DNA from 2 places in the Mycolicibacterium helvum genome. Region 1 is predicted to be linked to the other one. Evidence: predicted binding sites of a transcription regulator. Region 1 holds the regulator's gene; the other holds the start of a gene.
What was found. The regulator HspR, encoded in region 1, represses chaperone genes until heat shock. The targets are predictions, from matches to a motif close to ANNTGAGTNNNNNNNACTCANNT.
Positions count from the first base shown of each region.

Region 2: the regulator HspR is predicted to act here: its motif matches at 13,670-13,692, upstream of lon (endopeptidase La).

Region 1 is NZ_AP022596.1:1,776,911-1,792,441, forward strand. Features, by position in the region: gene G6N38_RS08315 (alpha/beta hydrolase domain-containing protein) at 1-58, opposite strand, end outside; gene clpB (ATP-dependent chaperone ClpB) at 157-2,703, opposite strand; gene G6N38_RS08325 (hypothetical protein) at 2,884-3,186, shown strand; gene G6N38_RS08330 (putative antibiotic biosynthesis monooxygenase) at 3,183-4,127, opposite strand; gene G6N38_RS08335 (hypothetical protein) at 4,480-4,959, opposite strand; gene G6N38_RS08340 (hypothetical protein) at 4,928-6,526, shown strand; gene G6N38_RS08345 (hypothetical protein) at 6,523-6,930, opposite strand; gene G6N38_RS08350 (GAP family protein) at 6,992-7,660, shown strand; gene G6N38_RS08355 (FAD-binding oxidoreductase) at 7,684-8,859, shown strand; gene G6N38_RS08360 (hypothetical protein) at 8,968-9,225, shown strand; gene G6N38_RS08365 (aldose 1-epimerase) at 9,235-10,137, shown strand; gene G6N38_RS08370 (heat shock protein transcriptional repressor HspR) at 10,147-10,527, opposite strand; gene dnaJ (molecular chaperone DnaJ) at 10,527-11,711, opposite strand; gene grpE (nucleotide exchange factor GrpE) at 11,746-12,390, opposite strand; gene dnaK (molecular chaperone DnaK) at 12,387-14,237, opposite strand; gene acpM (meromycolate extension acyl carrier protein AcpM) at 14,508-14,810, opposite strand; gene G6N38_RS08395 (NAD(P)/FAD-dependent oxidoreductase) at 14,861-15,531, opposite strand, start outside.
Region 2 is NZ_AP022596.1:5,609,718-5,625,248, reverse strand. Features, by position in the region: gene G6N38_RS26480 (aldehyde dehydrogenase) at 1-773, shown strand, start outside; gene G6N38_RS26475 (hypothetical protein) at 831-1,259, opposite strand; gene G6N38_RS26470 (arylsulfatase) at 1,377-3,698, opposite strand; gene G6N38_RS26465 (alpha/beta fold hydrolase) at 3,789-4,535, opposite strand; gene G6N38_RS26460 (acetyl-CoA acetyltransferase) at 4,642-6,105, shown strand; gene G6N38_RS26455 (PEP-utilizing enzyme) at 6,215-8,569, shown strand; gene G6N38_RS26450 (SHOCT domain-containing protein) at 8,594-9,343, shown strand; gene G6N38_RS26445 (endonuclease) at 9,329-9,970, opposite strand; gene G6N38_RS26440 (LLM class F420-dependent oxidoreductase) at 10,054-10,869, opposite strand; gene G6N38_RS26435 (TfoX/Sxy family protein) at 10,908-11,240, opposite strand; gene lon (endopeptidase La) at 11,325-13,658, opposite strand; gene G6N38_RS26425 (esterase family protein) at 13,778-14,776, opposite strand; gene G6N38_RS26420 (DUF1810 domain-containing protein) at 15,002-15,421, shown strand; gene G6N38_RS26415 (alpha-amylase family protein) at 15,418-15,531, opposite strand, start outside.

The DNA.
Region 1 (15,531 bases):
GCAGGAGATTCGGTCTCCCGGGGACGGCGCTGATGACGGGATCGGTGGTCGACACCATCAATCAATAGCAGAGGCCGGGAGCCCGAAACACGAGCAGACGCAGACTCGCATCCGCGGGGCGGATTGTGCGATTCTGCGTCTGCTCGGCCTCGAGACTTAGCCCAGAACCAGTGATTCGCCGTCCGGGGCCACGTCGACCGGCACGACGTCACCGTCGTGCACCTCGCCGGCGAGCAGCAGCTTGGCGAGCTGGTCCCCAATGGCCTGCTGCACCAGTCGCCGCAGCGGCCGTGCGCCGTAGACCGGGTCGAACCCGCGATCGGCGAGCCACTTCTTGGCATCCAGCGACACCTGCAACTCCAGGCGGCGCTGGGCGAGCCGCTTCTGCAGCTGCGCCAATTGGATGTCGACGATCTGCACCAGCTCGTCGGGCTTGAGACCCTCGAAGATCAGCACATCGTCGAGGCGGTTGATGAACTCCGGCTTGAACGCCGCGCGCACCGCCGCCATCACCTGCTCCTCGTTGCCGCCCGACCCCAGGTTCGAGGTCAGGATGAGGATGGTGTTGCGGAAGTCGACCGTACGGCCCTGGCCATCAGTCAGTCGGCCCTCATCGAGGACCGCCAGCAGCACGTCGAACACGTCCGGGTGGGCCTTCTCGACCTCGTCGAACAGCACCACCGTATAGGGGCGCCGCCGCACCGCCTCGGTCAGCTGACCACCTTGGTCGTAGCCGATGTACCCGGGCGGGGCACCGACAAGCCTTGCGACGGAATGCTTCTCGCCGTATTCGCTCATGTCGATGCGGACCATGGCGCGCTCGTCGTCGAACAAGAAGTCGGCGAGTGCCTTGGCCAGCTCGGTCTTACCGACACCGGTCGGACCAAGGAACAGGAACGAGCCCGTCGGCCGGTTGGGATCGGCGACCCCGGCCCGGCTGCGCCGGACGGCATCGGAAACCGCTTGGACGGCCCGTTTTTGGCCCACGACCCGTCGGCCCAGTTCCTCCTCCATGCGCAGCAGCTTGGCGGTCTCGCCTTCGAGCAGACGGCCGGCCGGGATGCCGGTCCAGGCCGCCACCACGTCCGCGATGTCGTCGGGTCCGACCTGTTCCTTGAGCATGACGTTCGCCTGAGCCTCTGCCTGGGGCAGCGCCGCGTCGAGCTTCTTCTCCACCTCAGGGATGCGGCCGTAGCGCAGCTCGGCGGCCTTGGCCAGGTCGCCGTCGCGCTCGGCCCGGTCGGCCTCACCGCGCAGGACGTCCAGCTGCTCCTTGAACTCACGCACGATGTCGATGGCGTTCTTCTCGTTCTGCCATCTCGTCGTGAGTTCGGCCAGCTTTTCCTTCAGGTCGGCCAGCTCGGCGCGCAGCTTCTCGAGGCGGTCGCGTGACGCATCGTCGGTTTCCTTGGCCAGCGCCATCTCCTCGATCTCCAGCCGGCGCACCAGCCGCTCGACCTCGTCGACCTCGACGGGCCGGGAGTCGATCTCCATCCGCAGCCGCGACGCGGCCTCGTCGACCAGGTCGATGGCCTTGTCCGGCAGGAACCGGCTGGTGATGTAGCGGTCGGACAACGTGGCCGCCGCAACCAGAGCCGAGTCGGTGATCTGCACACCGTGATGCACCTCGTAGCGGTCCTTAAGACCGCGCAGGATGCCGACGGTGTCCTCGACCGACGGTTCGCCGACCAGCACCTGTTGGAAGCGGCGCTCCAGCGCGGCGTCCTTTTCGATGTACTTGCGGTACTCCTCGAGCGTGGTCGCGCCGACCATCCGCAGCTCGCCGCGGGCCAGCATCGGCTTGATCATGTTTCCGGCGTCCATCGCGCCTTCGCCGGTGGCACCGGCGCCGACGATGGTGTGCAGCTCGTCGATGAACGTAATGACCTGCCCGGCCGAGTTCTTGATGTCGTCGAGGACGGCCTTGAGCCGCTCCTCGAATTCACCGCGGTACTTCGCGCCGGCAACCATCGACCCCATATCCAGGGAGACGACGGTCTTGTCGCGCAGGCTCTCCGGCACGTCACCAGCCACGATCCGCTGGGCCAGGCCCTCCACGATCGCGGTCTTGCCGACGCCGGGCTCACCGATGAGCACGGGATTGTTCTTGGTGCGCCGGCTCAACACCTGGATGACGCGGCGAATCTCGTTGTCGCGCCCGATGACCGGGTCGAGCTTGCCTTCCCGCGCGCGGGCGGTCAGGTCGGTGGAGTACTTCTCCAGCGCCTGATAGCTGGCCTCGGGATCCGGGCTGGTCACCCGGGCGCTACCGCGGACCTTCACGAACGCGTCGCGCAGCATCTGCGGCGACGCGCCGTGACCGGTGAGCAACTTGGCCGTGTCGGAGTCGCCGGTGGCCAGGCCGACCATCAGGTGCTCGGTGGAGACGTATTCGTCGTCCATCTCTGTTGCGAGCTGCTGCGCCACGGTAATTGAGGCGAGCGCCTCCCGGCTCAGCTGGGGTTGCGAGGTCGCGCCGCTGCTCGTCGGCAGCCGGTCGACCAGCCGTTGCGCCTCGGCGCGGATCGTGGCCGGATCGACACCGACAGCCTCGAGCAACGGCGCAGCGATGCCGTCAGCCTGCGTGAGCAGAGCCAACAGCAGGTGGGCAGGCCTGATCTCCGGGTTACCTGCGGCACTGGCCGCTTGCAACGCAGCGGTCAGCGCCGCCTGAGTCTTGGTTGTCGGGTTGAAAGAATCCACGACACCTCCGTTTCAGTCAGGCCGAGCCCACGCGCAGACGGCAGGGCACGGCAAAATGCTTGTCGCCTTCTTCAACGCCGTCAATGTTGAGTCTGTTCCGCTCAACTTTAACTTTTTTGGACCAATTTTCGCTAGGGGCTTTCGACCCCGCTCTCCGGTACTCGAACATATGATCGAACGATGGCGGAGCGGGTGTCGATCGGCTACACCGGGCAACCCGTCCGGGACCCGTTTCGGTTGGTCCGCCCACCAGTCCCGGTCTTGGTTGATTTGACCGTGCTGTTCCCGCGCCAACCACACCGGACCGGCCACTACCACCCCCACGGCCTTCAGATGCACAAGGTCGTCAGGGGCACGCTGTCCTGCTGGGGGCTGTGCGAGCAGGGCGATTGGTGGGGCATGGTCACCTACGAGATCGCCTATGGCCCCAACCGCAAGGCGGTGACGCACTGGGTGCCGGCCTGGACGCTGCGGCGCATCTAAGCGCGCGAGAAGTCCCAGTACTGCAGCCACTGCACTGCCGCGAACAGACCCAGCGTCACCAGGTAGCCGAGGATCACCACGCCTGCACCGATGGTGCTGACGCGGGTTCCCGCACCGTCGATCGGGTCGAGCCAGCGCCGAAACCACCGCCCGGCCAAGGGCATCAACGCCCATTGCAGGGCAACGACGCTGACCACCTGGCTCAGCCACATCGCCAACCAGGGCGGGGCGCCACGGTTGTCGAGGATCGGCCCCAGGAACCGCGACAGCAGCATCACCGTCGGGTAGAGCACCAACAGGATCAGCATCGCCGTCTTCCAGTTCGGCGTGACCGCGGTGTGCCCGTTCTCGGTGCGCACCGTCGAACCGAACGTCGTCGTCGAGGACACCAGCGAGAATTCGCGGGTCAGACTCTCCCGCAGCGGCCCGAGCGCCTCCGACCGCTCGGGGGACTCCAGCCACGTCCCGAGTTGGCGCTCGGTGCGAAACCGCAGCACCGCAAATGCCTCACCGCCGGTGGCCGGGGCGAAGGTGCAGCACCCTTCAAAGCCGCTGAACTGCGCGCTCACCTCGACCAGTCGCGCCTCGGCCACCACGAATTCATCCACGCGGCCCGGCGCTACGGTGTGCCGGAAGAACCCAACCCCCGACGGCAAACCGCCATCTTCGCCGATCACCATATCTGCTGTGGCACACAGCATTCCACTCTGCCGACCGGTACTCAGCGAACGTTGACGCGCGGCGCTGTCCAGCCAGTGATGCAGGGCCCGCGCATTGGCGAAGGTGACCGCGATTCCCCAATCTAGGTGTGGATCGCGCAGCACGGAGATCCGGAAGTCGGTCGCCTCGGGGGCGGTGGCGCGCAACTCACCGGCCCACGCAGTGAAGGCCGCGGGGTGGGTCGAGGGATGAAAGATCGTGACGACGGTCGCTGCGCTCATGGGACACAAGGTATGCCTGGTATTCGGTGGCGACGGCGTGGCATACGGGGTGGGCATAGCCACCGTCGTCGTGGTCGGTCCGCATTGTTGGCCGCGCTCATCTCGACGTCGCGGAAAAGCCGATTCCCCGGTGTCTGTCCGTAGGATGCGAACTCCACCACATACCTACGTCTCTCGGTCAACGTCGCTCAATGCCGGTGGCGCAATTCGCACGCACCGTTGACCCACCCACAATTACCACCCGACTTCAGACCCGCGACACTAGTCGGCTCAGCTAACTGCCAGCTAACATCCGGTGCGCTCATCGAGCACTTTTGTAGACGGCGATGACCGGGGGGCTGGCCATGATGGGCTACCGCGACGAATTCGATCGATGCGACGGAGCCGCGAGTCGGCGCGCGCCCAACCCACGACTCTGGCTCAGCGCCGGAGCGATGACCCTGGGCATGGGCGCGGCAATGATAGGCGGCGCTGCCGTCGCGGCAGCCGATACCGCAGGCAACGACGGCTCGTCCTCGACCAGCAGCTCGGCGGCCGTCAGCTCGCGCCCGTCAACCTCGACAGTCGGCAAAGGGTCGCCGACCAAGCCCACCGGCCCGCGCGGCCGCGTCACCTCGTCCACAGGCTCGACCAAGCGGATATCGCCGAGCAACGCCGCCACGAAGCCGACCCGGCCGGGTAAGACCGACTCGTCGGACACCCTCACCGCCTCAAGCGCCGCCTCCGCCAGCCAGAGTGACGAAAGCAGCTCTGCCACAACGCCATCGGCGATAGCGCAAAACGCGACGACGAACTCCGGCGTGCAGTCCGCGGTCGTTGCACGGCGAGCCATCGCGGCCGCCGTACCAGCGCTGCCGACGCCGAACCAGATCCTGAAGGACCTCCAGCAGTTCGTCTACAACATTCAGGTGACCGTGACCAACCAGGTCAACGGCGTTCGAGACGGTCTCGAGACGTTGCGATCCGACGTCGAGCACATCCTGGGCTTCTCGCGCGAGGTCATCACCCAGGCGCTGCCCTACGGCAACCCGACGCTCAACAAGCAGTTCTTCGTTCCAGCGACGACCTACTTCTCGTCGTCGATTGCCACCGTCGCCATGGCGTACGCGCAACTCAGCGGGACCGCACCCAACCTCCAAGAGTTCATCGACTTGGCCGCGGTCACCCCCAGCACATCCAACCTCGGCAAGATGATCTATGTCAGCCCCTCATCGTTCGTCTCGTTCGCCGACAGCTTTGAACTGCTGCAGGACAAGAAGGTTCGGGTCATCATCCGCAACTACGGCTCCGATCAGTGGAGCTTCGCGTTCAACGCCCTCACCAATGGGTTGCAGGATCCGACCAAGGTGATGATCGTGACCATAGACGGCCCGGTCGACGGTAGTGCCGATAAGCAAGACAAGACGGTCATCGTGATCGGAGTCGACAACGTCAACGGCACGGTCACCATCAACGATCCGACCCGGTCCACCGACGGGCAAGGCCTGACGATGAGCATCGACGACTTTCAGAAGGCTTGGGGTGGCTCGAATTACCAGCTCGTCACCACCCAGCTGGCGAGTTCCCCCTCGACGCCACCGCCGCCACCGAGCACGACGAGACTAGTGTGGTCACTTCCCTCTCCTCAACAGTTCTTTGGCGGCATCGCGCAAGCCGTCGTGAACCAGCTTGAGGTCGCACAGGACAACCTGTCCAACCTGACCTTCGACGTGGCCCGTGTCCTCGGCGTCGCTAAGCCCGACGTCATCGCCCCGCCGTCGCCCTCGGACGCCCAGTACGGCGATTACACCGCCAACTATCCGTACTGGACCCGGCAAGGCTATTTCTACGAGCTGGGCTTCAAGGGCACCTGCACACTGATGGCGAGCGCCGCCGCCATCAGCCAGCTCAAGGGCATCACGGCACCGGACGACATTCGCGCCCTGGCACAGCAACTCATCGGCCAAGCGTCCGCGACCCCCAGCGGAATCAAATACGGAAAGATGATGTACGACCGGAACGTTGGCGGTATGAATTTCGAGGATGCCGTCACCTTGCTGAACGAGAACGGCATCAACGCTGACTACACGACGTACCTCAAGGGCCAGGACGAGGTAGCCAAACAAGCGATGTTCGCGGCACTGCAGCAGGGTCAGGCCGTCATCGTCGGCGCCAACGCCGATGTCATGTGGAATGCATACCAGCGGCGGTATTTCAATCAGTCGCCCGCGAACCTAGAGGCAGCCACTGCGGACCATGCCCTCCTCGTGATCAGCGTCGACCTGGCCAAGAACACCATCTACGTCAACGACAGCAGCGTTCAGAACGGACAGGGGTTCCCGATGCCGCTCGACGACTTCATGACTGCCTGGAAGACCGGCGGCTTCGAAATGATCACTGCGGAGCTGCAGAACCCCTAGGTACGCCCCGCGTTCGGGGGTGACGTCGTGGCGTACGGGTTGGTCATCGTGACCGTGGTCGTGGGCGTGGAGTAGTCCGTCTCCGGCGGCACCGTCAGTTCACCCGCGGTCTCGCTCGGGGACGGCGGCGCGGACGTCGGGTTCAGCTCGGTGGTCGAGAGCTGAGTCGACCTCGTCGTCGTGGTCCTCGTCGTCGTGCGGGACGTGGTCGTCGGCGTGGTGGTGATGGCGGGCGCGTATACGACCGGGCCGTCTTGGCGCTGGGAGCTCTCCGCGGTGTCCATGACCGCGTACACCAGCAACACGAGCAGCAGTATCGCTGCCACCCCGGAGACGTAGATCAGGGTGTTCTGCTGGCCGTCGTGGCCGCCATCACCCATTTCCTCGTCGGCATCCTTGCCCACGGGCAGAGATAGTACGGTCAGCCGTGGCCGCATGTTGTCCGACTATCGCCAGGAGGCATCTGTGACGACTGGTCTCGGCTCAGAACTGGCCGAATTGATCCCGCTGGCGCTCGTCATCACGCTGTCCCCGCTGACGATCATTCCGGGCATTCTCATGCTGCACACGCCCTCACCCCGGCCGACCAGCATGGCGTTCCTGCTGGGCTGGGTACTGGGCATCGCCGGACTCACGGCGGGGTTCGTGCTGGTGTCCAACGCCCTCGGTGGACTGAACAAACAGCCGACGTGGGCGCCGTACGTCCGCATCGCGATCGGCGCGGCGCTCATCGTGTTCGGGCTCTACCGATGGTTCACCCGCAACCGCTCGGCACACACGCCGGGCTGGCTGACATCGATGACCAGCATCGGCCCGGGTCGTGCCTTCGTCACCGCGGTCGTCCTGGTGGTCATCAACCCCAAGGTCCTGTTCATGTGCGCCGCGGCGGGCTTGGCGATCGGCTCGGCGGGCCTCGGCACCACGGGCGCCTGGACTGCCGATGCGGTCTTCACCGCCGTCGCCGCGTCGTCGGTGGCGTTGCCGGTGCTGGCCTACCTGGTGGCCGGCGAGCGGCTGGACGCACCGCTGACCAAGCTGAAGAACTGGATGGAAGCCCAGCACGCGACACTGGTCGCGGTCATCCTTGTCGTCATCGGTGTCATGGTGCTGTACAAGGGCATCCACGGCCTGTAAACGACGCGCCTAAAATCACGGCCGTGGGCCTCGAGGATCGTGACGCGCTTCGGGTGCTGCAGGCTGCCTTCGAACGCTCGGGGGATCCCCAGGCCGACTCCGAGGAACTGCTCCGCCGCATATACACCCGGTGGTTCGCCCTGGACACGCAGGTGCGTGACCTGTTCCCGCCGGAGCTCGCTCCCCAACGTGCGGCGTTCGGCCGCGCCATGCACTGGGTGTTCGGCGAGTTCGTCGCCCAACGTGCCCAGGCACCGGTGAGCTTCCTGGCGCAGCTCGGCCGCGACCACCGCAAATATGGTGTCACCGAACAGCATTACGACAGCATGCGGCGAGCCTGGTACTCCACGATGCGCAGCCATCTGATCGACAGCTGGACCGCCGCGGTCGACGACGCCGCCACCCAGGCCATCAACCTGATCACCGGCATCATGTCCGGCGCGGCCGACGCCGAGGACGGACCAGCCTGGTGGGACGGCACCGTCTTGGAGCACCAACGGGTGTCGCGCGATATCGCGGTCGTCCGCCTGCACCTCGACCGGCCGATGCCCTACCACTCGGGTCAGTACGTCAACGTTTCGATCCCGCAGTGGCCGCGGCGCTGGCGGTTCCTCTCCCCCGCCATGCCGGCTGATCCGGACGGCTTCATCGAGTTCCACGTGCGTTCCGTGTCGGGTGGCATGGTCAGCCATGCGATGGTGGCCGAAACCCGGCCGGGCGACCGGTGGCGGCTGTCCAGTCCGCATGGCGCGATGGAGGTGGACCGCGACGGGGAGGACGTGCTGATGGTGGCGGGCAGCACCGGGCTCGCGCCGCTGCGCGCGCTGATCATGGACCTGTGCCGGTTCGGCGAGAATCCCCGAGTTCACCTGTTTTTCGGCGCCCGCTATCCCTGCGAGCTGTACGACCTGCGGACCCTGTGGGAGATCGCCGCCTCCAGCCCGTGGTTGTCGGTGTCACCGGTGTCGGAGTACGCCGGTGATCCACCGTGGGCGGCCGACTATCCCGATGTCCAGCCGCCCCGCGGCCTACACGTGCGCCAGACCGGACGGCTGCCCGATGTGGTGACCAAGTACGGCGCCTGGGGTGACCGCCAGATTCTGATCTGCGGTGGCCCCGCCATGGTGCGTGCCACCTACGACGCTCTGGTCGCCAAGGGCGCGCCACCCGAGCGCATTCAGCACGACCCGTTGAGCTGACCACGACGGCGGCGACCCCAAGCCCCGAGTTCTGTGACTTTCGTCCCTTTCGAACCGCCTGGACCGGGACGACCATTTGTGTGTAGGGGGTGCTAGTGAGGGGTTGGGATGGCGGCTAACGGCCCGGCAGACCAGATTGTCGAGCGCGAACTCGAGGCCATCGCATGGGAATTCCTGTGCTCGCCATATACCGGGCGAACATACTGGGACTGGCCCTTGGAGCGGCGGCTCGACGCGTACCTCCGCCATCACGGCCGCGACGACATCCTGAACAATGGTGCCGCTTACGCAACGGTGGTGGACCGGGTGATGGCCAATCTGGGACGGGCCCGCCGCGACGGCGTTCTTTCCTCGCCGCATCGTTAGACTCCGACGATGGCCCAGCTGCCGTCCGTCGTTCTACGAGATCCTTCCTCACCGTTGACTGCCACATATCTGCCAACCGCGGGCATGATCTGCACCTCGCTGTCCGACGACGGCGTCGAACTCCTGGGGCAGCGTCGCGGCTTGAGCGCCTACTTGTCAGACGCGAAGACGATGGGCATTCCACTCCTGTATCCGTGGGCGAATCGGTTGAGCGCCAACGAATATGGCGTCGACGGCGGGGCGGTGACCCTGACTCCCGGCGTTGGTGGTGTCCGTACCGACGAGCACGGCCTCCCGATGCACGGCGTGCTCGCGGGCAACCCGAGCTGGCTGGTCACCGACCACTCCGAGAGCCGGCTGACCGCTGACCTGGACTTCGGGGCACAGCCGCGATTGCTGGCCAGCTTCCCGTTTCCCCACGTCCTTACCCTCGATGTCACGCTGGCCGACCGCGCGCTCACGGTGCAGACGACGGTCACACCGACCACCGCGGTGTCGGTGCCGCTGTGCTACGGCTTCCATCCGTACTTGACTATTCCCGGGGTGCCCCGATCGGAGTGGACGCTAGAGACTCCGAGACTCCGCCATCTGCCGGTGGACGGCCAGGGCATCCCGACCGGCGAGGTCCAGGAGTGGCCGGCCTTCTCGGAGAGACTGGGTGACAAGATATTTGACGACGGGTTCGACGAGGTTCCGCAGGGCGCGATGTTCGCCGTCGCCGGCGGTGACCGCCGCATCGAGGTGGTCTATGACCATGGGTTCCCGGCGGCACAGATCTTCGCCCCCGGCACCGATGATGTGGTCGCCATCGAGCCGATGGCCGCACCGACCAACGCACTGCGTACGGGCGCCTACAGCACGGCGACACCGGGCCAACCTGCCACCGCGGTGTTCACCATCCGCGTGAGCTAGCTTCGCGGACTATCTCCGCGGCTTCCAGACCACCAGCGCCGTGCTCTTCGGCACGACCGCAAGATCACGACGCTGGTTGGCGCGCAACGACTCCAGCTCGTCCATCATCTCCTCGACCCGCGACTGCAGGGCCTCGACCTGGTTGGTCAGTTCGATGATCCGCTTGATCCCGGCCAGGTTGACACCCTCGTCCTGGGACAGCCGCTGCACCTCTCGCAGGAGCTCGACGTCGCGTTCCGAATATCGCCGCCCGCCACCGGAACTGCGCCGGGGGCTGACCAAACCGAGCCGGTCGTAGGTGCGCAGGGTCTGCGCATGCATACCGGCCAGCTCGGCGGCCACCGAAATGAGAAACGTTCGAGTTTCTCGGGACTCATTGGCAGAGGCCATCAGCGATTACCCGCCCATCCAGCACGGGGGTCGAAGCCACTCACCCGCTCCGCTGTCGCATAGGCCTCCAGCGCCTCCAGCGCCTGACCCTCGAGGTTGGGCGGCACCGCGACCTTGACGGTAACCAACAGGTCGCCGTGGCCACCGTCGCGCTTGGGCACACCGCGCCCACGCACCCGCAGGATCCGGCCGTCCGCGGTGCCCTTGGGCACCCGCACTCCAACCTTGCCCTCCAGGGTGGGCACGGAAAGCGTTGTGCCCAAGGCCAGTTCGGTGAAGCTCACCGGAACCGTCACGGTCAGGTCGTCACCGTCACGACCGAACACCTTGTCCGGCCGAACATGCACGGTGACATACAGATCGCCTGACGGCGCACCGCGCAGCCCGGCTTCACCCTGACCGGCCAGCCGAATGCGCTGACCGTCCTCGACGCCCGGTGGAATCCGGACATTGATCGTGCGGGTCCGGGTCGTCACCCCGGTGCCGTGGCACTCGTCGCACGGGTGCTCGATGATCGAGCCGCTGCCCCGACAGTCGGTGCACGGCTCGGAAAACCCGAACGCGCCCTGGTTGCGGTTGATCACTCCGGAGCCGTTGCAGGTCGGGCACACCTTGGGGCTGGTGCCCGGGCGTGCGCCGCTGCCATGGCAATTCGTGCACGGCGCGGGGCTGGTCAGCCGCAGCGGCATGGCGACACCCTTGGTCGCCTCCAGGAAATCGAGATCGGTCTCGGTCTCCAGGTCTTTGCCGCGCCGCGGCCGGCTGGGCCGCGGCGGGGCTCCACGCCCGAACAGGCCACCGAACAGGTCACCGATGTTCGTGCCACCGCTCTGCCCGGCGGTGTCGAACAGATCGTTCAGGTTGAACTCACCGCCATCAGCGCCATAGCCACTGAATCCGCCGAAACCACCGCCGCTACCGTTGCCACGGCGACCGAAGCCGCCGCCGGCGAACATCCGGCGGGTCTCGTCGTATTCCTTGCGCTTGGCCGGATCGGTCAGCACATCCCTGGCCTCGCCGACCTCTTTGTAGCGTTCGTCGGCTGCGGCGTTGTCCGGGTTGCGGTCGGGGTGATTCTCGGCGAGCAGCTTGCGGGCCACCCGCTTGATCTCGTCCTCGCTGGCGTCGGAGGAGACGCCGAGCACTTTGTAGAAGTCCTTCTCAACCCATTCTCGTTGAACCATGCCGCGTCACCTCCTCTCACCCTTCGTCATATCGCTAGTTCGATTCTGCGTTCTGCGCACCGCTCTGGCCGCCGTTGACGGGCGTGTCGGCCGTCCCGGATCCGGTGGCGGGCGCGGCAGAGTTTTCTGGGACGGTGTCGACCACGCCGACGAGCGCGTGCCGCAGCACGAGGTCGCCGAGCGTGTAGCCCTTCCGCATCACCGTGCCGAGCACCGGCTTGGAGCCCTCGCCCTCGTGCTGCACGGCCTCGTGCAGGGACGGGTCGAACTCGTCGCCCTCGGCACCGAATGCGCTCAGGCCCAGCCCGGACAGGGCGGCCGTCAGCTTGTCGGCGACCGATTTCAGCGGACCGGTCTCCAGGTCGCCGTGGCTGCGGGCGCGGTCGAGATCATCGAGCACCGTGAGCAGCTGGCTCACCACCGCGGCCTTGGCCCGCTCGCCGGCAACCTGTTGATCGCGCAGCGCGCGCTTGCGGTAATTGGCGAAGTCCGCCTGCACCCGCTGCAGATCGGCGGTGAGTTCAGCGACCTTGTCGGCCTGCTCCCCGCCGGAGCCCGGGGCTCCCGGCTCCGACCCGCTGGGGGCCGGGCCGGAAGCCTCACGAACTTCTCCGGTCTGGGGGTCGATTCGGCGCTTGTCGGTGACAGTTACCGGTTCGTCCTCGCGACCTTCGCTCACTTGTGCTCCTGATCATCGTCGTCAACGACCTCGGCATCCACCACGTCGTCGTCAGACGGACCGCCCGACCGACCCGCAGCCTGATCGGCCTGGGTGGACTCGTAGATCGCCGAAGCCAGCGCCTGCGACTCCTGGCCCAGCTTCTCCATCGCGGACTTGATCGCCCCGATGTCGGTGCCGGCCAGCGCCGTCTTGGCGTCGGTGACCGCAGCCTCGACCTTGGTCAAGGTGTCCTCGGGGACCTTTGAACCGCCTTCGGCAGAACGCTGTTCGGAGACGAACTTCTCCGTCTGGTAGACCAGCGATTCGGCCTGGTTGCGGACGTCAGCCTCTTCGCGACGCTTGCGGTCTTCCTCGGCATGCGCCTCGGCGTCCTTGATCATCCGGTCGATCTCTTCCTTGGACAGGCCGGAGCCTTCCTGGATCTTGATCGTGTTTTCCTTGCCGGTGCCCTTGTCCTTGGCGGTGACGTGCACGATGCCGTTGGCATCGATGTCGAAGGTCACCTCGACCTGGGGCACACCGCGCGGGGCCGGCGGCAGGCCGGTCAGCTCGAAGGAGCCGAGCAGCTTGTTGTGCGCCGCGATCTCGCGCTCACCCTGATAGACCTGGATCTGCACCGACGGCTGGTTGTCGTCGGCTGTGGTGAAGGTCTCCGACCGCTTGGTCGGGATGGTGGTGTTGCGCTCGATGAGCTTGGTCATCACGCCACCCTTGGTCTCGATACCGAGACTCAGCGGTGTGACGTCAAGCAGCAGAACGTCTTTCACCTCACCCTTGAGCACGCCGGCCTGCAGAGCAGCACCGACCGCGACGACCTCGTCGGGGTTGACGCCCTTGTTGGGCTCCTGGCCACCGGTGAGTTCCTTGACCAGATCGGTCACCGCGGGCATGCGGGTGGAACCACCCACCAGCACCACGTGGTCGATATCGGACACCGAGATGCCGGCGTCCTTGATGACCTGCTGGAACGGCGCACGCGTGCGGTCGAGCAGATCCTGGGTGATCTTCTGGAACTCCGAGCGAGTCAGCTGCTCGTCGAGGAACAGCGGGTTCTTGTCGGCGTCGACGGTGATGTAGGGCAGGTTGATCGACGTGCTTCCGCTGGAAGACAGTTCGATCTTGGCCTTCTCGGCGGCTTCACGAAGCCGCTGCATGGCCATCTTGTCCTTGGTCAGGTCGATGCCGCTGGTGCCCTTGAACTTGTCCACGAGCCATTCGACGATCCGGTCGTCCCAGTCGTCGCCACCGAGGTGGTTGTCACCCGAGGTCGCGCGGACCTCGACGACACCGTCGCCGATCTCCAGCAGCGAGACGTCGAAAGTGCCGCCACCGAGGTCGAACACCAGGATGGTCTGTTCCTTGCTGCCCTTGTCCAGGCCGTAGGCCAGGGCCGCGGCAGTCGGTTCGTTGACGATGCGCAGCACGTTGAGGCCGGCGATCTGGCCGGCTTCCTTGGTGGCCTGACGCTGGGCGTCGTTGAAGTACGCGGGCACCGTGATGACCGCGTCGGTGATGTCCTCGCCGAGGTAGCTTTCGGCGTCCCGCTTCAGCTTCATCAGCACACGGGCGCTGATCTCCTGCGGGGTGTAGTCCTTGCCGTCGATCTCGACGGTCCAGTCGGTGCCCACGTGTCGCTTTACCGAACGGATGGTCCGGTCGACGTTGGTCACCGCCTGGTTTTTGGCGGGCTGGCCGACCAGCACCTCGCCGTTGCGTGCAAAAGCGACCACGGACGGCGTGGTACGGGATCCTTCGGAGTTGGCGACGACGACAGGGTCGCCACCCTCCAGTACCGCCACGACGGAGTTGGTGGTCCCGAGGTCGATGCCGACCGCACGAGCCATGATGAATCCTCCTGATAGTTACGTCTTTGGATCTGAGCGAACCAGGCTCAAGACTGCCCCCGCCGGTAGGCGGTTGTCAAGCCATAGTTGAGTCTAATTCACTCAAGTTATCAAGACGGTCAACGGCGAGGATTTCAGATTTGTTCCCGGGGACCCGTAGTTGCAGGAATCCGCATGAGATGTCGGACCGTCACTTCACTGTCGGGAACCGGGAGAACGCTATCCCCCGACCTATCGCGAGATGGGTGAACGACTATCGCCCTGGGATGGTCATTCGCCTTGTTTGCCGAACTGAGCGCGGATCGCTTCGGCAGCTTCGGGATTGTCTGCCGCCAGCTGCTGTAGGTACGCGACGACATCACCGACCGTTCGAAGGCTTGCAAGATCTTCGTCGGGGATTTTCACGCCGTACTTGTCTTCCGTCTGGACCGCGATTTCCACCATGGACAGCGAGTCGATGTCCAGGTCGTCGACGAAGGATCTTTCAATGGTCACTTCGGCGGGCTCAATTCCGGTGACTTCCTCGATGATTTCGGCGATGCCGGCGACGAGTACTTCTTGGGTGATGGTCATGAGCGTCCTTCTCGGTTGCATTGGTGCTATCAGGGTTTGATGGTGTGGGTTCAACGTCGCATGGCCAGGCGCTCTCGGAGGTGGTGCGCTGCGACGTGGCCGAGGAAAACCGGTTCGAGTAGACGTTTCGGTGGGTCGATGAAATTGGCTACGCGCATGAGGCGTTCGGTGATGACCATGTCGTCGGCTGCCGATTCGAGGATTTTGCGGCGGGCCCATCCGACCGCACGCTTCAAGACCGGAGCGGGTGACCGGTCGGCTCCCACGGATGCCTGATCTGCATTTGAGGTCCATACCGGTTTGGTGATGGCTGCGACGGCCGCGTAGAACGACTGCGGGTCAACGGGATTGGCGCGACGGAGTTGGGCACGCAGCGTATCTCCATGAAGAGTTGCCATGGTCATGCCTTGACCATTGATGGGATCGAGGCTGCACAGCGCATCGCCTAGAACCACCAGACCGTCCGGGTAGCGTGTCGCCTGGTCGTAACGCCGCCACACGCCTCCGGGATAGCGGTACGTCATCACCTCGGTGAGCGGTTGCGCGCGCCCCAGAGCCGGTTGGACGTGAGACGGGATGAAGTCCTGCGCGAGGATCAGCATGTCGGCGAAATCGGTTGGTGCGTATGCCAGGTCGCCGACGCGGCCGGCGATGGTCAACATCCATATGTTGTTCTCGCAGGCCACGAGGCCACCGCGTTGGGCTTTGCCCTCGGGTAGGA
Region 2 (15,531 bases), 2.6 Mb from region 1:
TCACCGGGTCGACGGCAGCGGGGCGCGCGATCGGCGAGGTATGTGGGCGGCTCCTGCGGCCGGTCACCCTCGAGTTGGGTGGCAAGTCCGCGGCGATCATCCTCGACGACGCGGATCTGGACGCCACCATGAAGGGACTGCGCACGGCCTCGTTCGTCAACAACGGTCAGACCTGCCACCTGAGTTCACGGATTCTGGCGCCGCGGTCACGTTACGAGGAGGTGCTGGCCGCACTGGTCGACATGGTCGACGGCCTGAAAGTCGGTGACCCGCTGGATACTTCGACCGATATCGGGCCGCTGGTCAGCGACCGCCAGCGCGATCGGGTACTGGGCTATATCGAGTCGGGTAAGAACAGTTCAGCCAAACTTGTTGCGGGCGGCTCGGTTCCGGCCGATCAGCAGCGCGGGTGGTTCGTCTCACCGACAGTATTCGCCGACGTGGACAATACCGACCGCATTGCCCAGGAGGAGATCTTCGGCCCGGTGCTCGCGGTGATCCCGTACGACGGCGACGACGAGGCGGTCGCGTTGGCCAATGACAGCGAGTTCGGCCTGGCCGGCACGGTGTGGTCCACCGATGACGAGCGGGCCACCGAGGTGGCCAGGGCGGTGCGCACCGGAACCATCGGGATCAACGACTATCAGCTGGATTTCCGCGCGCCGTTCGGCGGAGTGAAGGCCAGCGGCATCGGCCGTGAACTCGGGCCGGAGGGGCTGGACGCGTTCTTCTCGCTCAAGTCGATCTACCGGGTGGGGCCGGCCGAAACCTGAGTGGCCACTTGCGGCACATCGGACCCGTGTCACAAGTGGCCACTGGCCTCTGCTCGACTATCCGCCGGTACCGATGCAGCCCACGCCGTTGATGCAGCCGCCGCCACCGCCCGGACCACCGCCGCCGCTGCCGACGCCGGGAATGGATCCGCTGCCGCCGCCGGGGCCGCCGCTACCGGTGGGACCACCCGGGATGCTGCCGCCACCGCCACCGGGGCCGCCGCTACCGGTCGGGCCACCCGGGATGCTGCCGCCACCGCCGTTGGCATCGCCGCCACCGGTGACGCCGCCCGGCGCCGTGCCGGTTCCACCGGGAGCCATCGTGTCGGTCGGGCTGGTCGTCGTCGTCACGATCGATGACGTTGGTGACGTTGTCGTCGTCGTTGTCGACGTGGAGCTCTTACCGGAGTCGCCACTACCGCCGCAGCCGACGGTCAACGTCAGTACTGCGGCTCCGCCAACCAACGCCATCGTGGCCCTGGACATCGTTCTCGATCCGAGAGACATGCGGCCCTCACTTCCTTGTTAGGGGACAACTCCGACCGCTTACCCGCCGCGGGCGCGAACAAACCCTGCGCCGCCCAAAAATGGTCCACCCACCGTTCAGTCGCGGGCGAACGCCGCCGCGGCCTCCCGCTCCAGATCCAGGTACTGGTCGCCGCTGACGTCGACGCCGACGCCGAGAATGCGCCCGCCGGTGAACGGGAACCCCGGCGGATAGGCGCGGCTGACCGGGTCGGCGCTGTCGTAGCCCACGCACAGCCCGTCACCGCACAGGGTGAACGGCCCGATCTGCGCCCGCATCGGTCCCTCGGCCACAACCTGTTGTCCGACATACAGTCTCGCCGTCCCCAGCGATTCGCCGTGCTCGCCGGCGCCGTCGCGGACGAACTCCACGCCCAGCGTCAGCTGGCCGGTGTCGAGTTCGGGGGAGACGAAGCTCTGCTCGGGTTTGATACCGAGGAAGTTGTAGACGTAGTGGAGTTTGTGGTCCTTGATGAACAGCGTGTGGCCGCCGAAGCGGGAGCCGTGCGCGAAGATCACGCCCTGCGACTGCGGAGTCACCTCGACGTCAGCGAGGATCTTGTAGGAGCGGCCACGGATGTTGACCGCAGTCGACTCCGGCACTGGTGAGGTGTCGGGGAAGTAGATGTAGCGCGACCGTGGCGGTTCGCCCTGCGGCCGGACGTCGCTGATCTGTTCGATCGCCGGGCGGTCATCAAGGGGGAGAACGAAGTTCGTTTCGGCCTCATCGAACCACGCGTCGATGAGTTCCTGCAGTTTCTCCGGATACCGGTCGGCGATGTTGCGCGCCTCAGCGCGGTCGGAGTCGACGTGATAGAGCTCCCAGCGGTCGGCGTCGAAATGGCCCTTGCCACTGATCGGCGCGTGCAGGGCGGCGGCCTTCCAGCCGTCCTGCCAGATCCCGCGGGTGCCGAGCATCGAGAAGTACTGCCGTTTCTTGGTGGTCGGCGCATGGGCGTCGTCGAAGCTGTAGCGCATCGACACCCCGTTGAGCGGGTACTGCTCGACCCCGCGATACACCGTGGGCATCTCCAGGCCGACGGCTTCGAGGATCGTTGGCACGATGTCGGTGCAGTGGTGGTACTGGTGCCGCATCTCGCCCTTGGCCTTGATGCCCTTGGGCCAGTGCACGACCAGCGGGTCACATGTGCCGCCGGCGTACTGCGCATACCGCTTGAACATCTGGAACGGCGTGGAGAACGCCACCGCCCAGCCGGTCGGGTAGTGGTTGTAGGTCTCCGGGCCGCCCAGCTCGTCAAAGTAGGACATGTTCTCTTCGAGGCTGTCGGGATAGCCGTTGAAGAACTTGTTCTCGTTGACCGACCCGTTGGGGGTGCCCTCACCGGACGCGCCGTTGTCGGCGCAGTACAGGATCAGCGTGTTGTCCAGCTGGCCGGTCTTCTCCAGGTAGTCGACGATGCGGCCGACCTGGACGTCGGTGTACTCCGAGAACCCGGCGAACACCTCTGCCATCCGGCAGAACAGCCGCTTCTCGTCGTCGTTGAGCTCGGCCCATGGCCGCACATAGTCGGCCTCGTTTGCCACGTCGGCGGGCATCGGGTTCAGCGGCGTCAGCTCGGTGCCTTCGGGAAGCACTCCGCGTTCGATCATCCGGGCCAGCACCCACTCCCGGTAGGCCTCGTAGCCGTCGTCGAAGACGCCCTTGTACTTGTCGATGTACTCCTGCGGGGCGTGGTGGGGCGCGTGGTTGGCGCCGGGGCAGAACCACATGAACCACGGCTTGGACGGGCTGGCCGAGCGGATGTCGCGCAGCATCCGCAATGCCTGGTCGGCGAGATCCTTGGAGAGGTGGTACCCGTCCTCCGGCGCGTAGGGCGGTTCGATGAAGTGGCTGTCCTCGACGAGGTCCGGATACCACTGGTTGGTCTCGCCGCCCAGGAAACCGTAGAAACGGTCGAAACCCTTGGACAGCGGCCACTCCGAACGGCTGCCGCCTGCCGACAGGTCCTCCACCGGGACGTTGTGGTTCTTGCCCAGCCACATCGTGGCGTATCCGTTGTCCTGCAGGACCTGTCCGATGGTGGCGCACTCGGCCGGCAGCCGGCCGGCTGCGCCGGGAAAGCCCATCGAACCCTCGGTGATCGAGGCGCAGCGGTTCACGTGGTGGTTGCGTCCGGTGAGAAAGGTGGAGCGGGTGGGGGAGCACAGCGCGGTGGTATGCCACTGGGTGTAGGTGACGCCGTTGTCGGCCAGCCGGTCCAGGGTGGGCATGTTGATCCGGCCGCCATAGGGCGACCAGGCCGCCTGGCCGGTGTCGTCGTAGAGGACGATCAGGACGTTGGGCGCGTCCTCAGGTGCCTTCTTGAGCTGATAGGGCGTCCAGTCGGGGACCGAATCCCTGATGTCGAGCTTGATGACTCCGCGGAATTCTTCGGCCATGGCGGTCCCTTCCCCGGCGGCCGACTTATTGACCGCGACTGGGCCATGCTTGCACCGCGTCCGCGGTGGTGCAGTAGAACCGGCTGTGAATCAGCTCAGTGACGTCCAGAAGTCGGTGAGTGCTTGCGCGCCTCGCGCGGGATCCTGAAGCATCCACCAGTGCCCGAGGCCGTCGAGCACCTCGGTGCGGGCACCCGCCCGCGCGGCGGCCTGTCGCCGCAGGTCGTCGCTGCCGACGTAGGTGTCTTCGGTCGCCAGTAGCGACAATCCCGGACGCGCCGCGGCGTTGCCGAGCGAGAGCCCCGCCTCGGCCATCGCCGGTTGGCTGGCCGAGCGGTACAGCGCCAGGATCGCCCGGCCCATCTCCGGGCCCTGCGCGACGGCCAATTCGGTGGCGACGTCCTCGGGAATCCCGAGCATCGTGAGCTGGGGAACGCGGTCTTCGACCGAGCCGCCGATCATCGCCTCGACCAGTTCTTCGCCGGCGTCCGGGGTCTGCCACACCTGTGCCATGTCATGCCAGACGTAGTCGGGGTGCAGAATGCCGAGCACATCGCTGGCCCAGCTGCGCACCAGTTCTGGACGGTGCATCACGAGGTTGATCACGTGACCGCCGCCCCAGTCATGGCCGACCAGGTCGACGGGGGTGTCGAAACGTTCCAGCTCGGCTTCCAGCCAATCCCGGTACGCCAGGTATGTCATTGGGAAATCCGCGGGCAGCGGAGCCCCGAATCCCGGTGGGGACAGCCGCACCACGTCGTCGCGTTGGAGTGCGGCGACCAGCGGACCCCAGATCGCGTCGGTCTCCGGATTGCCATGCACCAGAACCACCGTCATGGCGACATCCTGACATGGACGCCGATACCAATCGTCGCTGCCTCGGCAGCCGGTGCTAGGTTTTGACAGCCGTCAAACACGGCCATGACTACGGAAGGCATCGTCGATGGATCCTCGGACGCCGGTACTCGTCGGGGCTGGACAGGTCAACCAACGCGACGACGCCGACATCGAACCCGTCGACCTGATGGTCGCGGCCGCACGGGAGGCGGCCGATCCGCGGGTGTTGCGGGCCGTCGATGCGATCCGGGTGGTCAACCTGCTGTCGTGGCGCTACCGCGATCCCGGGCTGCTGTTGGGCCAGCGGATCGGGGCGCCCGAGGCGGCCACTCGCTACACCGGGGTCGGCGGCAACACGCCGCAATCGCTGGTCAATCAAGCCTGCCTGGACATTCAGAACGGCCGCGCCGATGTCGTCCTGCTCGCCGGCGGGGAAACCTGGCGGACTCGGATGCGCCTGCGCGCCAAAGGGATCAAGCCGGACTGGACCCAACAGGACGATACGGTGCCAGTGCCGCCCGGTGGGGAGGACGTTCCGATGTCGGGCCCCGCAGAGGACCGCATCGGGCTGGACCGGCCCTCGTTCGTCTATCCACTGTTCGAGCAGGCGCTGCGGATCGCCAACGGCGAGACCGTCCAGGAGCACCAGCACCGCATCGCGGCGCTGTGGGCACGGTTCAGCGAGGTGGCGGCGGGCAACCCGCACGCGTGGAGCCGCCAGGCGCGTACTGCCGAGCAGATCGGGCAGGCCAGCCCGGACAACCGCATGATCAGCTGGCCCTACCCGAAGTTGATGAACTCCAACAACATGGTCAACCAGGCCGCTGTGGTGATCCTCTGTTCGGCGGAGAAGGCCACCTATCTGCAGATCCCACGCGATCAGTGGGTCTTCCCCTACGCGGGCACCGACTCGCATGACACCTACGCCGTGGCCGAACGCCACGAGTTGCATCGCTCCCCGGCGATCCGGATCGGCGGCAGTCGCGCCCTCGAACTGGCCGGTGTCGGCGTCGACGACCTCGACCATATCGACGTCTATTCGTGCTTCCCGTCGGCGGTACAGGTGGCCGCCCGCGAACTCGGACTGCCCACCGACGACCCGCAGCGGCTGTTGACGGTCACCGGCGGGCTCACCTTCGCCGGCGGACCGTGGAACAACTACGTCATGCACTCGATCGCCACCATGACCGATCTGCTGCGTGCCAACCCCGCTGCCCGCGGCCTGATCACCGCCAACGGCGGCTACCTCACCAAGCACAGCTTCGGCGTCTACAGCGCCACCCCGCCGCCCGCGGCCTTCCGCTGGGAGGACGTCCAGGCCGAGGTCGACCGTAAGCCCACCCGCCGGGCACTCGTCGAGTGGGACGGCGAGGGCACGGTGGAGTCCTGGACCACGCCGTTCGACCGTGACGGGCAGCCGCAAAAGGCCTTCCTCACGGTGCGGACCAGCGACGACGCCAGGGTGATGGCCCTTGTCGAGGACCCCGAGGCGGCAGCGGTGACCGTGCGCGAAGACATCGCGGGCGCCAAGGTGCGGGTGCATGCCGACGGCAGGGCCAGCCTGGTCTGAGCGCGTTGGGCAACCGCCCACTGGATTCTGTTTGGGCGACCGCCCAAAGTGTCGAATTTTTCCCTGGGCCTGCCTATTCTCGTCATTGCACGGGGAAGTAGGGCCTGGCATGCGGATTTTGCTCACTGAGGTCGCCGGAGAGCTGGGTCGCGCACTCGCCCAGAGCTTGCTGGCAGCCGGTCATGACGTCTACGCCATCGCCGAACGAGCCCATCGTGACCTCGATCCCGGAGTCGATTTCGTCTGCGCCGCGCTGACCCACCCGGTCCTGTACCGACTGGCGGAGATCGCAGACGTCATCGTTCACCTCCCAGCCGCCGGCGGCACCACCGGCTCAGCTGACGTCGCCCGGATCTGCGATGCCGCTGCCCGCGGCGGTGCCCGCATGATCTTCCCCTCGCTGTCCCTGCTCGCACCCGACACCTGGCAGCAGGCCGAAGACCTCGTCAGCTCCGGCTGGGCGCCAAACCTGGTGGTACGCATCGCCGCACCGCTGGGTCGCCAGGCCGACGCGCTGGTCTGCCGATCGGTGGCCGCGCTACTGAACACCGACGTCCCGGGGCCGCTGCATGTGCTGCACATCGACGATCTGATCCGGTTTTTGGTTATCGCCGTGGATAGCGACCGCACCGGCGTGGTGGATCTCGCCACCGTCGACACCACCACCGCGGCGTCGGCGCGTCGGATTCTCGGCGGCATTGACCCGCGACCGAAAGTGCGCGGTGTGCAGGGCTGGCCCCAGCTGTGCCCGCCGCTGGATCTGGCCGGCGTCGGCCGCAACTGGAAATTCGAATGCGGCTGGGGCGCAACCGAGGCCGTCACCGATACCGTGCGCGGCCTACAGGGCCGCAAGATGGGTCCGGACGGTGCGGTTGCGGCCGCCGGCCGGATCCCGATGCCCGTCGCGGGTCTTCCGCGCTCAGGCGGCAACGAAGTGCGAAGCGCAGCAATCGGGGATGCCGGCGGCGAATTCGACGATCGCATCGACCCACGCTTCCCGCTGTTCGTCGCCAGTCCGCTGCGCGAGACCACCGCCGGACCGCTCACCCCGATGTCGCTGGATCTGCATCTGGCCGGCTTGCGGGTCGCCGGGCGGACCCTGGCCCAGCTGCTGGATCTGCGCGACCCGGTGGCCGCCGAGTGGGAGAGCCGACTGGTCGCGGTGTTCGGCCATCGGATCTATCTCGGTGCGTCGGCCCTCGCCGCGGCCGAACCTCGTCTGCCCACCCGCGCCTCCGCGTTGTCGCAGCGGCTGCGCGCCCCCGCTGACCGGCCGGCGCCAGGGCCGGGGCTGCTCGCATCGATCACCGCAGCCATGTCGACGACCCGCCTGATCTCCTCAGCACGCATGTACGGTCGTCATCTGCACGCCTACCGCGCGGCCGCGGATACCGAGCGGTGCGACGCCGCCAAGCTCACGTTGCTGGGTGACGCTCAGCTCGAGGCACGAGTGCGACTGCTGCGCAGCAGGATTCATGAAGGATGGGTGCTCGCGGCACTTGCGCTGTTGTTCGCTGAGGTGGCGCCGGCACAGCTGGACGCCGCGGGCGAGACGGTGAGTCTGCGCGCCGAGATCGACTCGTTGGCGCGGGTGTTGCGCGCACACCCCTATGCACAGATCGCACTGGAAGCCGGCGACCTGGCGACCACCCGCACCGCCGCGCCCATGGTCGCAACTGCATTCGACTCCGCCCTCGCCCACCTGGGGCATCGCGGCCCTGGTTCTGCCGAGCTGGCGGCCTCGGTGCTGTCCGACCGGCCCGACGCGGTGATCGCGGCCGCGCTGCGGGTGCCGAGTCCGGCGGCGCGCGAGGACGAGCCGACACTGCCCGGCCCGCAGGCATGCCGGGCGCTGGCGTATGACACCACGATGCGATTCACCCACCAAATGCGGCTTACGGTAAGAGAATTGGGCCGCCGGCTGGTTGCCGAGGACAAGCACACGGCGCCCGGCGACGTCTTCTACCTGACCGTCGAGGAAGCTCTCGGCCCGCCGGCCGACAGCCGACTGCGCATCAAGGGCCGCATCACCGAGCGGGAGCGGCTGCAGGGCGTGCGGTTGCCCGCGGTGATCGACACCACGTGGACGCCTCTCGCGGTGCCCGTTGCGGCGCGGGTTGCCGACGAGCTGCACGGATCTGGCCTCTTTCCCGGTGTCGTGGAGGGCACCGTCCGGGTGATCGACTCGGCTGCCGATGCCCGCCTGCAGGCCGGCGAGATCGCCGTCGTCACCACCGCCGACATCGATTCCGTCCCGCTGCTCGGCACACCGGCCGCGGTACTCACCGACGGCGGAGCCACGCTGGCCGACGCGGCGCGAGCAGCGACCGAACTCCGGGTGCCCTTCGTGGCCGGTATTGCCGATGGTGCCACGCGGCTGTGCTCGGGCATGCGCGTCCGCGTCGACGGTTCGTCCGGGCTGATCACCGTGCTCGCCCCGGCCTGCCACGTCGTGGGGGCGTGAGGTGAGGTATACCGTGTCCCGGTGATGTGGCGGACGATCGCGATCCTCTCGGCGCTGTGGTACGCACTGATCGTGGTGCCGGCCCTGATTGGTACCCGGATGCTCGACCACGTCGGTTCGGCGGCGGCCAGCGGCCGGGTGCTCGGTGTCTGGCTGGTCGGGTACGTCGCGCAGTTCGTTGTCTTCCTGATGATTTCGCGCCGATCACCGCGCCCCGTACTGCCCGGATGGTTCATTGCGTCAATGGTTCCGTGGGCCGCCGACTGGACGGCGCCGCTGTCCCTGTGGTGGCTGGTGTTGTGGACCGTACTTATCGCCGGATACGCGACCTTGCTGGTCGTCCGGGTCGCAGAAGTGGATCGGCTACGCCGCGACGGCGTGCGGGGGACCGGTGTTGTCCTCGAGGTGATCCGGCCGGTCTTCAACGTCGTGGTCAACAAGGATGCCGGCCGCCGTGTGCTGCGCCTGAGCATCGAACGATCCGACGGCGCAGCGTCTTACGAGGCCCGCCTGACCGGGACGTTCACCCTCGGCGAGGTGCCCGAGTCCGAGGACCGGGTGGCGGTGCGCATCGACCCGGATCGGCCAGACCATATCGAGCTGATCGAAGACGAGCCGATCCTGCGGGCCGCCCCACAACCCACTGATCTCGAGCCCGAAGTCGCTGACCGGTTGCGCACGCTGAAAACCATGCGAGACCGGGGCGACCTCACCGACGCCGAATTCGCCACCGCCCGAAAGAGACTCCTCGAACCGGACTCAACGACCGAGTAGCTCGCGGATCCCGTCATCCAGCGAGACGCGCACCAGCGCTGCGGCCAGCGGTGCGACCGCCCGCCCGGTGAGAGCCGCCAGCTTGTCGGGCTCGCGGGGGAGCCCCAGTTCGCTGGCGGTGTCCAGTGCGCGTTTGTCGAAGTACGGCCTCACCCAAGGCCATACATCCTGCACCTCGCGCAGGAAGATGTCGGCCCCGGTGTCGCCGATTCCGGCGAACTGCTTGAGTAGCACCTTGGTGGCCCGCACATCGGGCTTGCCGATCCGGGCCAGGATGCGAAGGTCGCCGTGATAATCCCTGTCGACCCGGTTGGCGATCTGGCTGAGCCGCGACGCAGAGCTCTCGTCGTAGCGCACGTAGCGCGCCCGACTGAATGCCTCGAGCATCGTCGGCCGGTCGGCGGTCAGTACCGAGTTCGGCGTGCGAAGCCCCGCCCGGAACAGCTCCTTGGCGGCCTGTGCCGCGATGGCGGCGTCGATAGGTTTGCTTGCCAGCATGCACAGCACCATCAGCTGGAACAACGGCATCGGGGCGTCCCGCAGGGTGATCCCGGCTTCGGCGGCATAGGTGGTGCCGGCATGCTTGCGCAGCCGCCGCACGAGATCCCGAGCCTCCCAGTCGTCCATCAGGCGGCGATACCCCCGGGGCCAATTAGTGAAACGGCGTCAGTTTTCCCCGCAGCGACCGCGCGTCATTGACACCACTGTGATCAGCGCTTCGTATCGCGCCAGTCGATCATCTTCTCGACGGTGCTGAGGTCATACTTGCCCGCGGACGCGCGGACCTCGGTGTGAAACAACGTCGCTCCCGCTGACAGGTAGTCGTCCGCCGACCGCGGATCGGTCCAGAACGTCGATCGCTCGATATCGCTGTCCGCGCGCCCGAATCCGGTGGCCAACTCGCCGACACGGGTGCTGGCCTCGCGGTAGGCGTCGATCGGCAGGAAGGTATGCCAGATATCGGCGTGGCGCGCGACGGCGGGCAACGTGCGCTTCGGGCCCGATCCACCGATCAGGATCGGAATCTTGCGCAGCGGTGCCGGCCGCAGCAGCTCGAAGCGGCGCTCGATGCGCAGGAGTCCCTCATCGAACAGGTCGGCTCGGGATTTGACCGTTCCGTAGTCGAAACCGTAAGTGGTGTAATCCTTCTCGTACCAACCGGCGCCGACGCCAAGGATGGCCCGCCCACCACTGATGTGGTCGACGGTGCGCGCCATGTCCGCGAGCAGGTCCGGATTGCGATAGCCGATCCCCGCCACCAGCAGTCCGAGCTCGGCACGCGTGGTGATCTCGCCCCAGGATGCCAGCGCCGTCCAGCCCTCGAAGTTGTTCACATCGGGCTGAACTTCGGCCAGCACCGGTTTCGCATCGACGATCGACTCGATGAACGGTGCGTGGAAGTGGTCGTAGCCGAAGATGACGTCCACCCCGATCTCCTCGGCATGCAGGACGGCCTGCCGCCAGGTGGCGTAGTCAGGGGTGTCGGCCGGCTGAATCTGAACGGCAATGCGCACGGGAAAGGTCATGCACGCGACAAGCGGCACTCATCGTGATTTATTCCGGATTACTTCGGCGGCAGGGATCTCGCATAATCGATCCCACGGGTCACCCAGCTCTCCAGCTGGCGCTTGGTTCGCATGCCGGGGTCTTCGACCCGAATCCAGCCACGAGTTTCACGGCCCGCCATGATCATCGGCTCGACGTGCGCACGGGCCACCAGAGCGGCGGTGTCCTCGGGCGGTACCCGAACCATCAGGCCACCGCCCCCGCTGGCCGCCACCGCCATATTGCCGTTGATCAGGAAGGCCAGGCCGCCGAACATCCGCTTCTCGTCGATGCCACGCTCGGCAGCGAGAAGCTCGCGCAGCCGGTTCACCAGATCTTCGTCGTAGGCCATGCGATTTGTCCTACCACGGCCGGCAGACACAAAATCGCACGAATCCGAGAGGATTCGTGCGATTCTGCGACTAGTCGTGGGTGATCAGGCTGCGGTCGTGGCCGCCTCGGCGGCCGGCTCGAGCGCCTGGGCCACGATCTCGGCGACATCGGTCATCGGCTTCACGGTCAGCGCCTCGAGCACCTCAGCAGGAACGTCGTCCAGGTCGGCCTCGTTGCGTTGCGGGATGAAAACCGTTGACAGCCCGGCACGTTGCGCGGCCAGCAGCTTCTGCTTGACACCGCCGATGGGCAGCACCCGGCCGTTCAGAGTGACCTCACCGGTCATCCCGACATCCGAGCGGACCTGCCGCCCGGTGGCCATGGACACCAGCGCGGTCACCATGGTCACACCGGCGGACGGACCGTCCTTGGGCACCGCGCCCGCGGGCACGTGCACATGGATCTTGCGGTTCAGCGCCGCGGGATCCACGCCCAGCTGCTCAGCATGGCTGCGAACGTAGGACAGCGCGATCTGCGCCGACTCCTTCATCACATCACCCAGCTGACCGGTCAGAATCAGAGCCGACTCGCCGACCCCCTCCGATCCGGGTGACCCGGCTTCGATGTAGAGCACGTCGCCGCCCAGCCCGGTCACTGCCAGTCCGGTCGCCACGCCCGGCACCGCCGTGCGCTCGGCAGACTCCGGCATGAACCGCGGCCGGCCCAGGTACGCGACCAGATCAGGCTCGTCGATGATCAACGACTCGACGTCGCCCGCCAACTTCGTGGTGGCCTTCCGCATCGCCTTGGCCAACAGCCGCTCGAACTGACGCACACCGGGTTCCCGGGTGTAGTCCGCCGCGATCTTGCGCAGTGCCGCGTCGGTGACTTCGACCTCTTCGGCGGTCAGCGCCGCCCGGTCCCGCTGCCGGGGCAGCAGGTAGTCGCGGGCGATGGCCACCTTGTCGTCCTCGGTGTAGCCGTCGATGGACACGAGCTCCATCCGGTCCAGCAGCGCGGACGGGATGTTCTCGATCACGTTGGCCGTGGCCAGGAACACCACATCGGACAGGTCGAGATCCAGGTCCAGGTAGTGGTCGCGGAACGTGTGGTTCTGCGCCGGGTCCAGGACCTCCAGCAAGGCCGCCGACGGGTCGCCGCGGTAGTCCGAGCCGACCTTGTCGATCTCGTCGAGCAGCACGACCGGGTTCATCGACCCGGCCTCGCCGATCGCGCGAACGATCCGGCCAGGCAGCGCGCCGACGTAGGTGCGCCGGTGGCCGCGGATCTCGGCCTCGTCACGCACACCGCCGAGGGCTACCCGAACGAACTTGCGGCCCAGCGCGCGGGCCACGCTCTCACCCAGCGACGTCTTACCGACGCCGGGGGGACCGGCCAGTACCATCACCGCGCCCGAGCCGCGGCCACCGACGACCTGCAGGCCGCGTTGGGCACGACGGGAGCGCACCGCCAGGTATTCGACGATGCGGTCCTTGACGTCGTCCAGGCCGTGGTGATCGGCGTCGAGGATGTCCCGGGCCGCCTTCAGATCGGTCGAGTCCTCGGTGCGGGAGTTCCACGGCAGGTCCAGGACGGTGTCCAGCCAGGTGCGAATCCAGCCGCCTTCGGGGCTCTGCTCGCTGGAGCGTTCCAGCTTGCCGACCTCACGCAGCGCGGCCTCACGGACCTTGTCGGGTAGGTCAGCAGCCTCCACTCGGGCCCGATAGTCATCAGACCCGTCGGGCTCGCCTTCACCGAGTTCCTTGCGGATGGCGTTGAGTTGCTGGCGCAGCAGGAATTCCTTCTGCGTCTTCTCCATGCCGTCGCGGAGGTCCTCGGCGATCTTGTCGTTGACCTCGACCTCGGCCAGCAGGTCACTGGTCCAGTCGATCAGCACGCGGAGCCGTTCGGCCACGTCTTCGGTCTCCAGCAGCTGACGCTTCTGCACATCGGTGAGGTACGACGCGTAGCCGGCGGTGTCGGCGAGCGCGGACGGATCGGCGATCTTGTTGACCACGTCGACGATCTGCCAGGCCTCGCGGCGTTGCAGCATGGCCAGCAGCAGTTTCTTGTATTCGGCGGCGAGTGCCTTGGTGTCCTCGGTGGGCTCGGCCGCTGTTATCTCCTCGACCTCGACCCATAGCGCCGCGCCAGGACCGGTGGTTCCGGATCCGATGTGGGCGCGGCTCTCACCGCGCACGACGGCAGCGGCGCCGCCGCCCGGAATGCGGCCCACCTGCACGATCGACGCGATGACGCCGTAGGTGGGGTAGCGATCGTCCAGGCGCGGGGCGATCAAGAGCTTGCCGGTCGGGGTGGCCTGCGCAGCATCCACTGCGGCACGCGCGGCGTCGTCGAGCTCGATCGGCACCACCATCCCCGGCAGCACGATCGGCTCGCTGACAAACAGGACCGGCACAGATTTGGCTTCAGCCATCAATCCTCCAAAGTTCAGTCTGATCGACTCAACCTTGATCGATTCCAGTTTGTTCCCCACACAAAGCAGCGAGCCTGCCGCCGGGGGGCGACAGGCTCGCTGTTGTGTTGTGCGCTGGATCAGCCAGCGGACGGGGTGGCCCCCAGAACCCGCTGCATGTCCGGGATCATCTGCTGCAGCTGCTGTCCCCAGTAGCCCCAGCTGTGCGTCCCGTTCGCGGGGAAGTTGAACACGCCGTTGCGTCCACCAGCCGCGAGGTAGTTGTCCATGAAGGTCTTGTTGGTGCGCAACGTGAAGCCTTCGAGGAACTGCGCGGCCATCAGGTTGCCGCCGCCACCGGAGGTGTCCAGATCCGACGGCGTACCGGTGCCGCAGTAGATCCAGATCCGGGTGTTGTTGGCGACCAGCTGGTTGATGTTGACCATCGGGTCGTTGCGCCGCCATGCCGGGTCAGACGACGGACCCCACATGCTCTGCGCGTTGAACCCGCCCGCGTCGTTCATCGCCAGACCGATCAGCATCGGCCACCAGCCCTCGGAAGGGTTCAGGAAGCCCGACAGCGATGCGGCGTAGGTGTACTTCTGCGGGTAGTAGATCGAGTAGGTCAACGACGCGCTACCGGCCATCGACAGACCGACGACGGCGTTGCCGTTGGGGTCGACACCGTAGTTGGCGGCCAGGTAGGCCGGCAGTTCCTGGGTCATGAACGTTTCCCACTTGTAGGTGTAGTTCTGACCATTGCCCTGCGACGGCTGATACCAGTCGGTGTAGAAGCTCGACTGGCCACCGACCGGCATCACAGTCGACAGGCCCGAGCCGTACAACCACTCGAACGCCGGGGTGTTGATATCCCAGCCGTTGTAGTCGTCCTGCGCGCGCAGACCGTCGAGCAGGTACACCGCGTGCGGGCCACCGCCCTGGAACTGGATTCGGATATTGCGGCCCATCGCGGCTGACGGGACATCAAGGTAGAGAACCGGCAGACCCGGCTTGGAGAAGGCGGCCGCGGTCGCCGACCCGCCGACAACGCCGATTAGGCCGGGCAGAAAGAGTGCGGCCACAACGGCTGCCGCCAGGCGGCGCAACCATGTGCCTCGCATCATCTCGACGATCTTCATGACGGAAACCATCACCTTTCGTACGTGTTTCACAGTGGAGAAGTGCTGTGTGCCGGTAGCTAATCACGATGCGTAGCCCCGACTCGGTACGCGCCGCGGTGCGCCAAGTCGCGGTTCGCTAACGATAAGGAGACGTGCTGGACTCGGGATCTGCGGTATCTCAACAACTTTGAATTAGTCGTCAATAACGGGACGGTCACGCCCCGGCAACGATACGGTGGAGCAATGGATGACCCGTTCGACCTGCAACGCTTCATCGATGCGCAGGATCGTATGTACGACCGGGCGGTCGCCGAGCTGCGAGCCGGCACCAAACACAGCCACTGGATCTGGTTCATTTTCCCACAGCTCGCAGGACTCGGAAGTAGTTCAACGGCAAGGCTTTACGGAATCAAATCGCTAGCCGAAGCGCAGGCCTACCTGGCCCATCCGGTGCTCGGCGCACGGCTGCGTGAGTGCACTCGGCTGCTGGCAGCCATCGAAGGCGCCTCGATCAAGGAGATCTTCCCCTGGCCGGACAACCTGAAGGTGCGCTCGTCGATGACGCTCTTCGCTCAAGCCGGCGACGACAACGCGGATTTCCTGGGGGTCCTACACAAGTTCTACGCCGGCGAACAGGATCCGCACACCCTGCAACTGCTCTAACGAGGGCGCAGGACCAGCCAACCCTGTGGGGGGACGACGACGTCGCTGACGATCTCCTCCGGCGGTGCCGCCGTGCCGCCCACCAGCTGGGCCTGCCCGCCGATGAGCGC